Regions from separate parts of the Rhizobium sp. SG741 genome, predicted to be linked through region 2. Evidence: predicted binding sites of a transcription regulator. Region 2 holds the regulator's gene; each other region holds the start of a gene.
The links. Region 2 encodes PhoB, which activates phosphate uptake and scavenging genes when phosphate is short. Its sites were predicted from a motif close to TGTCATNNANCTGTCAT; they were not measured.

Region 1: FHT29_RS13865 (UDP-2,3-diacylglucosamine diphosphatase) is a predicted target of PhoB. The motif match lies at 2,026-2,042, and genes of this name have one in related genera.
Region 3: FHT29_RS15800 (1-acyl-sn-glycerol-3-phosphate acyltransferase) is a predicted target of PhoB. The motif match lies at 1,820-1,836, and genes of this name have one in related genera.

What each region holds. Positions count from the first base shown of each region.
Region 1 is NZ_JAAZQP010000004.1:482,970-486,244, forward strand. It holds gene FHT29_RS13860 (MFS transporter) at 1-980, opposite strand, end outside; gene FHT29_RS13865 (UDP-2,3-diacylglucosamine diphosphatase) at 1,148-1,960, opposite strand; gene FHT29_RS13870 (glycerophosphodiester phosphodiesterase family protein) at 2,074-2,829, opposite strand; gene FHT29_RS13875 (NADP-dependent malic enzyme) at 3,051-3,275, shown strand, end outside.
Region 2 is NZ_JAAZQP010000003.1:391,215-394,489, reverse strand. It holds gene FHT29_RS10385 (aspartate aminotransferase family protein) at 1-65, opposite strand, end outside; gene FHT29_RS10380 (GcrA family cell cycle regulator) at 490-1,023, shown strand; gene phoB (phosphate regulon transcriptional regulator PhoB) at 1,212-1,895, opposite strand; gene phoU (phosphate signaling complex protein PhoU) at 1,928-2,641, opposite strand; gene pstB (phosphate ABC transporter ATP-binding protein PstB) at 2,693-3,275, opposite strand, start outside.
Region 3 is NZ_JAAZQP010000005.1:340,231-343,505, reverse strand. It holds gene FHT29_RS15805 (AAA family ATPase) at 1-804, opposite strand, end outside; gene FHT29_RS15800 (1-acyl-sn-glycerol-3-phosphate acyltransferase) at 829-1,776, opposite strand; gene FHT29_RS15795 (tyrosine recombinase XerC) at 2,021-2,956, shown strand; gene FHT29_RS15790 (TraB/GumN family protein) at 3,087-3,275, shown strand, end outside.

The DNA.
Region 1 (3,275 bases), on a different contig from region 2:
CGGCGCTGGATGCCGGTATGCACACAGGCATAGGTGCAGGAATGGAAGCACTGCAGCAGGAAATAGCCGGCGAAACCGAGATTGATGGGGAACAGGATCCAACGCAGGACGCACATGCTCGAGCCGAAGAAAATCAGCGTCCACGCACTGAAACGGCGACTTAGCATTCTCGAGAGGAAGAAGACCATTACCTCCGCCGCCACGCCGATGCTCCAGAGAACGGCGATCTGGGTTCCGGAAAAGCCGAGCTTGTGCCAATAGATCGACGCGAATGTGTAGAGCATCGCGTGGCTCGATTGCTGCACCGAGACCCCGATCATCGTGATCAGCAATTGCGGAGAGCGCAGCGAGCTTCCAGTCGGCGACTGCAGATTGATCGGCTGGTTGCGCCGCCGCGTCGGCCCGATACGCGGCGTGATCAGCGCCGTGAGCATGGTCAGCACGAAGCCGGCGACCATGACGGGCAGTACCATGGTGCCTCCCCACATCCCGATCATCTGGCCGCCGAAAAGCGTCGAAACGATGAAGATGATCGATCCCCAGACACGCATGGAGCCATAGTCGAACCCCCAGCGGCGCACCCCCGACATAGCGATCGATTCGACCACCGGCACATAGGGCGCGTAGGTCGCGCCCTGGACGCCATAAACGAGCAGCACGGGCCAGAATTCGCTCGTCCAGTAAAGCGCGATCGCCGTCAGCAATGACAGCCCACCGGACCAGAACAGCACATCGGCGCGTTCCTTCATGTGATCGGCAAACACCGCGATGACGGGCGTCACCAGAACGCGCACGACCATCGGCACGGCGATCACGAGACCGATTTCATGATCATTGAAATTCAATCCCGCCAGCCAGACGGGGAAAAACGGCAAAGCGATCCCGTTGACGAACAACGGCGCGCAGTAGGACAAGGCGGTGCGCAGACGGAAATACGAAGGCGCGCCCTCGCCCTGCAAGGATTTTATCGCGGGAATCATGACAGACCTGAAGGGAACTGAATTTGTCCCTATCACGCTATCGAGAGTACGACTATGGCGAGAAATAGCCAAATCGTAACGTTTCGGAAAAAACCCGAATTACAGGCGCCTCATAACGATCAATAATTATGACAGCCTGTTATTGCGTCCGTGAAGCGGCGCTAAAATTAGGCTGCCTGGGCGCCGACGCCGAGTGCCTTCGGCAACTCTTCGACAGATATACCGGCCGGCTCCGTCTCAAGGATCGACCGCCAGGTAAGCAGCTCGAAAGTGCCGTCCTCATGCTCGGCGATCGCCGTGCAGCTTTCCACCCAGTCACCGGTATTGATATAGCGGATGCCGTCGAGATCCTCGATGACAGCGTGATGGATATGGCCGCAGATCACGCCATCGGCATCGTTGCGCTTGGCTTCCTCGGCGACGACACGCTGGAACTCGCCTATGAAGTTGACGGCATGCTTCACCTGCAGCTTTGCCCAGGCCGAGAACGACCAATAGGGCATGTTCAGGCGACGGCGCACGGCCGCGAGGCCGATATTGATCAGAATGGCCATGTCGTAGGCCCAATCGCCGAGATAGGCGAGCAGGCGGGCGTTACGAACGACGACATCGAATTCGTCGCCATGCAGGACGAGATACTTCTTCCCGTCGGCAGTCTCGTGCATGGCGCGTTGCGCGACTTCGATGCCGCCAAAGTGCGTGCCGGGGAAATCGCGCAGGAATTCGTCGTGATTGCCGGGGATATAAACGATCCGTGTGCCTTTGCGCGCCTTGCGCAGAACCTTCTGCACCACGTCATTGCAATCCTGCGGCCAGTACCAGTTTCGCTTGAGGCGCCACCCATCGATGATATCGCCGACGAGGAAAATGGTATCGGCATCGTGGTAGCGCAGAAAATCGAGAAGGAAGTCCGCCTTGGCGGCCTTCGAACCGAGATGTACGTCAGAGATGAACAGTGTACGGAATCGCCGGGTGTCCATGTTTTCATTCACGAACTATAAGTCCGTGCCCTATCCAAACTTGGCTATTCCAAAACCAGACTCGTGTTTCAGGAAGATGACAAACCCTGTGTCTGCTGGCCTATCGGGCTGGATCAGCCACGTTTGGCCGCGATGGCGAGATCGGGACGATCGGTTGTAAAACTGGCGACACCGAGGCGAAACATCGCTCTCGCCGCTTCGCTCGTATGCGCCGCCCAGCCGTGCACCGTCATGCCGCTCCTGCGTACGATGCCCATGACTTCGGCGTCCAGGGCGTCGGCGCGCACCGCTATCTCGCGCACACCGCAGCTGCGGAGCGCGGCGATGATCCCATTCCAGCCAAGCTGCGCAGTCATTTGCGGCGAACAAAGAAAAATGAAGCCGAGCAGTTCGCCGACGTTCAAACCGCGGTCACCAAGTGCTTTGCCAAAGGCTTCGAGACGCGGCAGGGCGAAACTGGTGATCATCGTCCGTGACACCATGCCGGTCGCCATCAACTTATCGACGATGCGGGCCTCCATCCCCTCATAGGGCGTGCCGTCCGCTTTCGTCTTGATCTCCAGTCGGAGATCGACCGGCGACGGGCCGAAGATATCGATGGTCTCAGCAAGGGTCGGAATAGTCTCGCCGTCGCTTCCGATCACGACATGGCGCATCAGCTCTTCATGGCTGAGATCGACAATAGCCCCCTTGCCGTCGGTCATCCGGTCGATCAGGGCATCGTGATGCACAACCAGCTTGCCGTCCCGCGTCTGGTGAACGTCGAATTCAACGAGATCGACATCAAGCTTGGCCGTCTTTGAAAAGGCAAGCCTGGTGTTTTCTGGCCATAGATGCGCGCCGCCGCGATGAGAAGCGATCAATGTCATGGAGTATCCTCCGTCTGCCGTTCTCATAAGCCCACGCGATGAACCCCTTATGACCGTCCGAGCGGCGGAGCGGGGAAGCATAGCCCTCACCGGCCCCAAGACGGACACCGGCGAATCCGCGATGACAAAAAAGCGGTCAGCGACGTCAATTGCATACTGTGAACGCGAAGCGATTGATGTATTCAGGGGACTCAAAGCATAGGCAGGAATGGAGAAGTGTGGTGGATACGCACGATACATCGAAGGCAGCCAAGAACATGGCGAGTGGCGATCTCGACGAACAGGCTCTCTACTTTCATCGTTATCCCCGCCCCGGCAAGCTTGAAATCCAGGCCACCAAGCCGCTCGGCAACCAGCGCGATCTGGCGCTGGCCTATTCTCCGGGCGTGGCCGCACCCTGCCTCGCCATCCGCGACAATCCCGAGACGGCAGCGTACTACACGTCC
Region 2 (3,275 bases):
TCGCCTCGCTCGAACCGCAGCGGAGCGCGCATATAGGTGTCATAAAGCGCCGCTGTCTCGGCCATGGCGTATCTCCTCGATCACAACCCTAAGGACCAATCGCTTCCTTTCCATGAAACGGGTCCGAAAAAATCAAAAATGCCGCCTTGCGGCGGCGTGGGCACTATTGATGTTTTGCACCGCGATGTCAACAAAACTGGCGATTTAGCAGGTGCGAGAGAGCGGCCGCAGCCGAACGGGATGCGTTGGCCGGATCATATTGCATAAATGCCACGCCAGGACAGCAAGTTGGGGAAAACCTCGAAATCGATTCCTCAAGATTCCCGCGACTCTTGTCACGGAGTCAGCCTCACACTAGGTTAAAAACCAATTGCTAGACTGCATGCGGCGGAACTAGTCACCACAATTTTAGAGCGTTTCGCGCCTCGATCCTATGCGGGGCAATGGTGAAGGATTCTGCCATCGGAAACGCGACAGCGGAGACAGGGCATGAATTGGACAGACGAACGCGTCGAGAAGCTTAAAAAGCTATGGTCCGAAGGGTTGAGCGCCAGCCAGATCGCGGCGCAGCTGGGCGGTGTCAGCCGTAACGCCGTCATCGGCAAGGTGCACCGCTTGAGCCTGCCGGGCCGAGCGAAGGCGGGCGGCACGGCGACCGCTGCCCGAACGCCGAAGCGCGGCGCCTCGGCGCCCCGCGCATCGAATTATACATCGCGCGTCGCAACCCGCACGGTTACCCGCCAGCAGGGCGCGACCATGCTCAAGGAAGAGATTGAGGTCGATGCGGTCAACGAGATCCAATATCGTCCGGCTGCCAACGTCGTCGTTCCGATCTCTCGGCGCCTCGTCCTGACCGAGCTGACGGAACGCACCTGCAAATGGCCCGTCGGTGACCCGCTGAAGGACGATTTCCACTTCTGCGGCAACGAGAGCCCGGATGCATCGCCCTATTGCGGCTACCATCAGCGCCTGGCCTACCAGCCGGTGCATGAACGGCGTCGGCCAGCTCAACCGCGCGGCTGAGATGCCCCATAGAGCAATTCCAGGAAAAGTGCGAAGCGGTTTTCCTGGAATTGCGTAAAAACAATAGCATAGAGCCGTCACGCGAGTCGGTGAAACGCGTAGCCGCTCTAGATCAGATAAACGAAACGGGCCGAAAGGCCCGTTTTCTGTTTCCGCCGCTATGTCGATGCCTGAACGGGCGTACCCGCTCAAGCTTCCATGGAGTAACCCGCACCGCGAACGGTGCGGATGACATCCTGCATATTGGAGAAATTGAGCGCCTTGCGCAGGCGGCCGACATGCACGTCGACGGTACGTTCGTCGACATAGATATCGTGTCCCCATACGCCGTCGAGCAGCTGCGAACGCGAGAAGACCCGGCCCGGCGAGGACATCAGGAACTCCAGCAGGCGGAATTCCGTCGGTCCCAGCCGCACTTCGCGGCTCTTGCGGTGAACGCGATGGGTCTCGCGATCCAGCTCGATATCGCCGCAACGCAGTACCGTGGAGAGAACCTCCGGGCGGGCGCGCCGCAGCATCGCCTTGACGCGGGCCATCAGCTCCGGCGTCGAGAACGGCTTGACGACGTAATCGTCCGCGCCGGTGGAAAGACCGCGCACGCGCTCGCTTTCCTCGCCGCGGGCCGTCAGCATGATGATCGGCAGGCGCTCCGTCTCCGGCCGCATACGCAGCCGGCGGCAGAGCTCGATGCCGGATACACCGGGGAGCATCCAGTCAAGGATCAGAAGATCGGGGATGCGCTCCTGGAGACGCAATTCGGCTTCATCGCCTCTGAGGATCGTATCGACCTCGAAGCCCTCAGCCTCGAGATTGTAGCGCAGCAGAACGCTGAGCGCTTCCTCGTCTTCTACAACAGCAACTCTCGGAACCATGCGCCTCTGGTCTCCTTTTCTTCGCTTCCAGATTATTCCGTCACCGCGCCAACGGTGTTGGCGGTATCATCCTTCGGGCGCTCGCCTTCTGGCTGGGCGCCGGTCGCCATGTAATAGATCGTCTCGGCGATGTTGGTGGCATGGTCACCGATGCGCTCGATGTTCTTGGCGCAGAAGAGAAGATGCGTGCAGGTGGTGATGTTGCGCGGATCTTCCATCATGTAGGTCAGCATCTCGCGGAAGAGCGAGGTGTACATCGCGTCGATTTCCTCGTCGCGCTCTCGGATCGACACAGCCTTGTCCGGCGAACGGGTGGCATAGACGTCAAGCACTTCCTTGAGCTGGCTGAGCGCCAGTTCGGAGAGATGCTCGATGCCGCGGGCAAGCCGCCGCGGAACGCCTGTGCCCTGCACGGCGATGACGCGCTTGGCGGTGTTCTTGCCGAGGTCGCCGACACGCTCCAGATCGGAAGCGATGCGAATCGAGCCCATGATCTCGCGCAGGTCGGCGGCCATCGGCTGCCGGCGGGCGATGGTGACGATCGCCTTGTCGCCGACTTCCCGTTCCGCATGATCGAGAATGACGTCGTCGGAAATGACCTTCTGCGCAAGACTGGTATCGCTTTGGACCAGTGCGCGAACGCTGTCGCTGACCATTTGCTCGGCCAGACCGCCCATTTCCGCAATGCGGCGCGTCAGGAACTTCAGGTCTTCGTCATAGGCAGAGAGAATGTGAGTGGAGACCATTTTTCTATCCTCAAGGTGAACTGTGTGAAAGGAGCCGCGCGCACGGCATCATCAACCAAAACGGCCCATGATGTAATCCTGCGTGCGGAAATCGTCGGGATTGGTGAACATTTTATCGGTATCGTTCTCCTCAACCAGATGGCCGAGATGAAACATTGCGGTGCGTTGCGAAACGCGGGCTGCCTGCTGCATGGAATGCGTCACGATGACGATGGTGAAGTTTTCCCGCAGCTCATGGATCAGATCCTCGACCTTTGCGGTTGCGATGGGGTCGAGCGCCGAACATGGCTCGTCCATCAGGATGACCTCTGGACTGACTGCGACCGCGCGAGCGATGCACAGACGCTGCTGTTGGCCGCCGGACAGGCTCGTGCCGGCATCATAGAGCCGATCCTTGACCTCGCCCCAGAGACCGGCTTTCTGCAGGCTGGTCTCGACGATATGCTCGAGATCGGCTTTCGAGCTGTGCAGGCCATGGATGCGTGGTCCGTAGGCGACGTTCTCGTAGATCGACTTCGGAAACGGGTTGGGCTTCTGGAAGACCATGCCGACACGCGCGCGCAGCTCCACGACATCGATGCTGTTGTCATAAACATCCTGATCGTCGAGCGTGATCTTGCCGGTGATGCGGCAG
Region 3 (3,275 bases), on a different contig from region 2:
GAATTCGGGCAGCATCAGGCCGAAATCCGCCGTTTCCTGCGGCTCCGGCACGACGAGGCGCGCCCCACCAAGGGCGGCGGCAATGACGCGATCGAGTTCGACGGTATCTTCGCGTGTGTGGACAAGCGTGGCGAAGACGGCAGCGATATTGGCGCCGTCCTCGTCCAGCATCGGAGAGGTCACTGCAAGGCAGGGCGCGCGCAGCGGCGAGCCGCGATCGGTGCGAAAGCCATGGTAGAACCGCCAGGCATCGACGGCCCGTCGGAACGTGCCGACCTCCGGATAATATCCGGCATCGCCGAGCAGAGCGATCGCCGTTTCGGATGTCAGCGCCTGCTCGGGATGCGCCTGCATGCGGCCATTCTCGCCACGAACGGAAATGCCCGGTCCGTCGCGCTTCATCATCGTCACCGACCGCCGGCCCGTTTCGATCGACAATTCCTCAGCCTTGACTTGCGGCTCCAATGGAAAGCCGGCAGAGGCAAGCGGCGGCCGCATGCCGGCCTCGATCCAATAGCGGAAAGTCGCTGCCCTCTCCATGTCGAGCAGTTCGACATCGAAACGGATGCGGGCTGATTCATGCGAGCGCCGCTTGCCCGACCACATGGCCGAGAACATGCCGCCCTCGCTGGAAATCTCATGCGCCAGCCGCCCACGGACCGCCGCCTGCACGAGCTGCAGCGAACGATAGAGATTGGATTTGCCGACGCCATTCTCGCCGATGAACAGGTTGACATCGGCGAGATCCATTCGGATCGAACGCAAAGAGCGGTAATTCTGGGCGAACATCGAGCGAAGTTGCATGCCCCGGTCTAGCCGATTCCCGATTTAAAGAGAATGCGCGGCCAAGGCCTCGTCCTGCTGCCTGGGCGAAACGAGCGGCGAGAACCTCGCATTGCCGTCAGCCGCGAGATCGACGACCGTGTGCTTCTCCAGCGCTTTCGTCACCTCGTTGACGTCGCCGTCGAGATGCTCGACGGGAATGAGATTGCCGACGAGGAAGTCGAACTGGTCGCCGCGCTTGTTCAGAAGCTCGTGAAAGACAGTCATATCGCGCAGCTCGGTTGACCATCTGGCGAGCCAGTAGAACAGGCCGGAATTGCGCGCCGTCAGGTGCACCGGCAGGATCGGCAGATTGTATTTGCGCGCCAGACCCACGGCGGATGTCTTCCACGGACGCTCGTTCAGCTTGCCGTCCGCCCAATAGGCGATGCGGCCGGACGGAAAAAGCACGGTGACCTTGCCGTCGGCGACGGCGCGATTGGTCAGCTGCAGCGTCTCGCGCGTCTTCGGCTTGCTCTTGTGCTCCTCTCGCCATTCCACCGGAATGATCATCTCGGCGAAACGCGGATTGACGCGCACGGCATCGCGATTGGCAAAGATCATCATGTCGGGCCGGCGCGATTTCAGGAGATCGAAAACGGCGACGCCGTCGGCAATGCCGGTGGGATGATTGCTGACGAGAATGAAACCGCCGGATGCCGGGATGCGATCGGCGTGGGTGACGTCGATGTCGAGCTGGAGCAGATCGCTCATATATTCGAAGCATTGAAAGCCGGACAACTTGGCGACATCATTGGCGAATTCGATCGCCTTGTTGTAGCGCAGCAGCGTGTAGAGAAAGGGGCGCATGACCGGCCAGAGCGGATTGCGAACGATCTTTTCGCCACGTTCGGCGATCAGCATATCGACAATATGTCCCGGCTGACCCTGCGACACCAAAGCGATCGCTTCTGCAATCTGTCCCAATGCAGTTATCGAACCGCGGCGTGCCATGAAGTATCCTGAATGGTTGGGGTATATTCTATTGCAACCGAATATGATCGAAGCATGACAAGCGCCTCGCATATAGCCGCCAAATCATCGGGGATTTAGGAACGGGCCCATATGCAGTTTTTTGGAGTGCCGTTGCTCCCGCAGCACATCGGAAATGCAAGCAGTGCAACGGGAAAGTTAGTGATTCCATAACCTTCCCTAATTCAAAGTGGCAGAAGGAATCTGAATTTCAAGGGGTTTTCCACTGAACGAATTGTTGATCATTGCCGACTCAAGGTTGATGGCGGAGCGTAGCCGCTGGCTCGACGCGCTCGGTCAGGAGCGGCGGCTCTCCGCCCACACGCTGAATGCCTATGAGCGCGACACGCGGCAATTCCTCACCTTTCTCACCGGCCATCTCGGCGGCCCGGCAACGATCGCGGATATCCACGCGCTGCGCCCCGCCGATTTTCGCGGTTTTCTCGCCGCGCGCCGAAAAGAAGGGGCCGGCGCCCGTTCGCTCGGGCGCAATCTTGCCGGCCTTCGTTCGCTGCTGCGCTATCTCGAAAAGAAGGGCCTGGTGAATGCCGCAGGCGCGGCGGCCGTGCGCTCGCCGAAACAGCCGAAATCGCTTCCCAAGCCGCTTTCCGATACGCAGGCCATCACGGTGGTCAGCGATGAGGTACAGTTGCATGAGGAGCCATGGATCGCTGCGCGCGATGCGGCCGTGCTGACCCTGCTCTACGGCTGCGGCCTGCGCATTTCCGAAGCGCTGGATCTGAAGCCGCAGGATATGCCGCCGGGCGCGACTGCGCTGCGCATCACCGGCAAGGGCAACAAGACGCGGCTGGTGCCGCTACTATCAATCGTCGTCGAGGCGGTCGATCGCTATCGCGCGCTCTGTCCCTATCATCTCGACGCGGACGGCCCCCTCTTTCGCGGCGCGCGCGGCGGCAAGCTGCAGCCGGGCATCATCCAGCACGGCATGCAGAAACTGCGCAGCGCCTTCGGCTTGCCCGATACCGCAACGCCGCATGCCTTGCGCCACTCCTTCGCGACGCATCTGCTGGCGGGCGGAGGGGACCTGCGCACCATCCAGGAATTGCTCGGCCATGCCAGCCTGTCGACGACGCAGGTCTATACCGGCGTCGATTCCTCACGGCTTCTGGAAGTCTACGATCGCGCCCATCCGCGAGCGTAAGAAAAGATTAACCCCTTGCGTTAAGGGAATATGCGTTTCGCAAGGATAGAGCAGAAACATGTTTCGACATGCCTCCCGAAAGCCGCTTTCAAGCTTTAGAAGTCATGTCCTCTGTCAGCGGAAGGTTTAGATGATTTCTGCCCTCGGATCCAGGACGATGCGGTCACCGACGCCGGCGATCGGTGGCATGCTCCTTTGGCTCGCCACGGCCTTTCCGCTGATGCTGGCGATCATATTGATCGCAACCATGCTGACGCTGCAATCGGCGCACGCCGATGAGACGGTGTCCGACAGCTGCGGCGGGAAGGATCTGATGGCG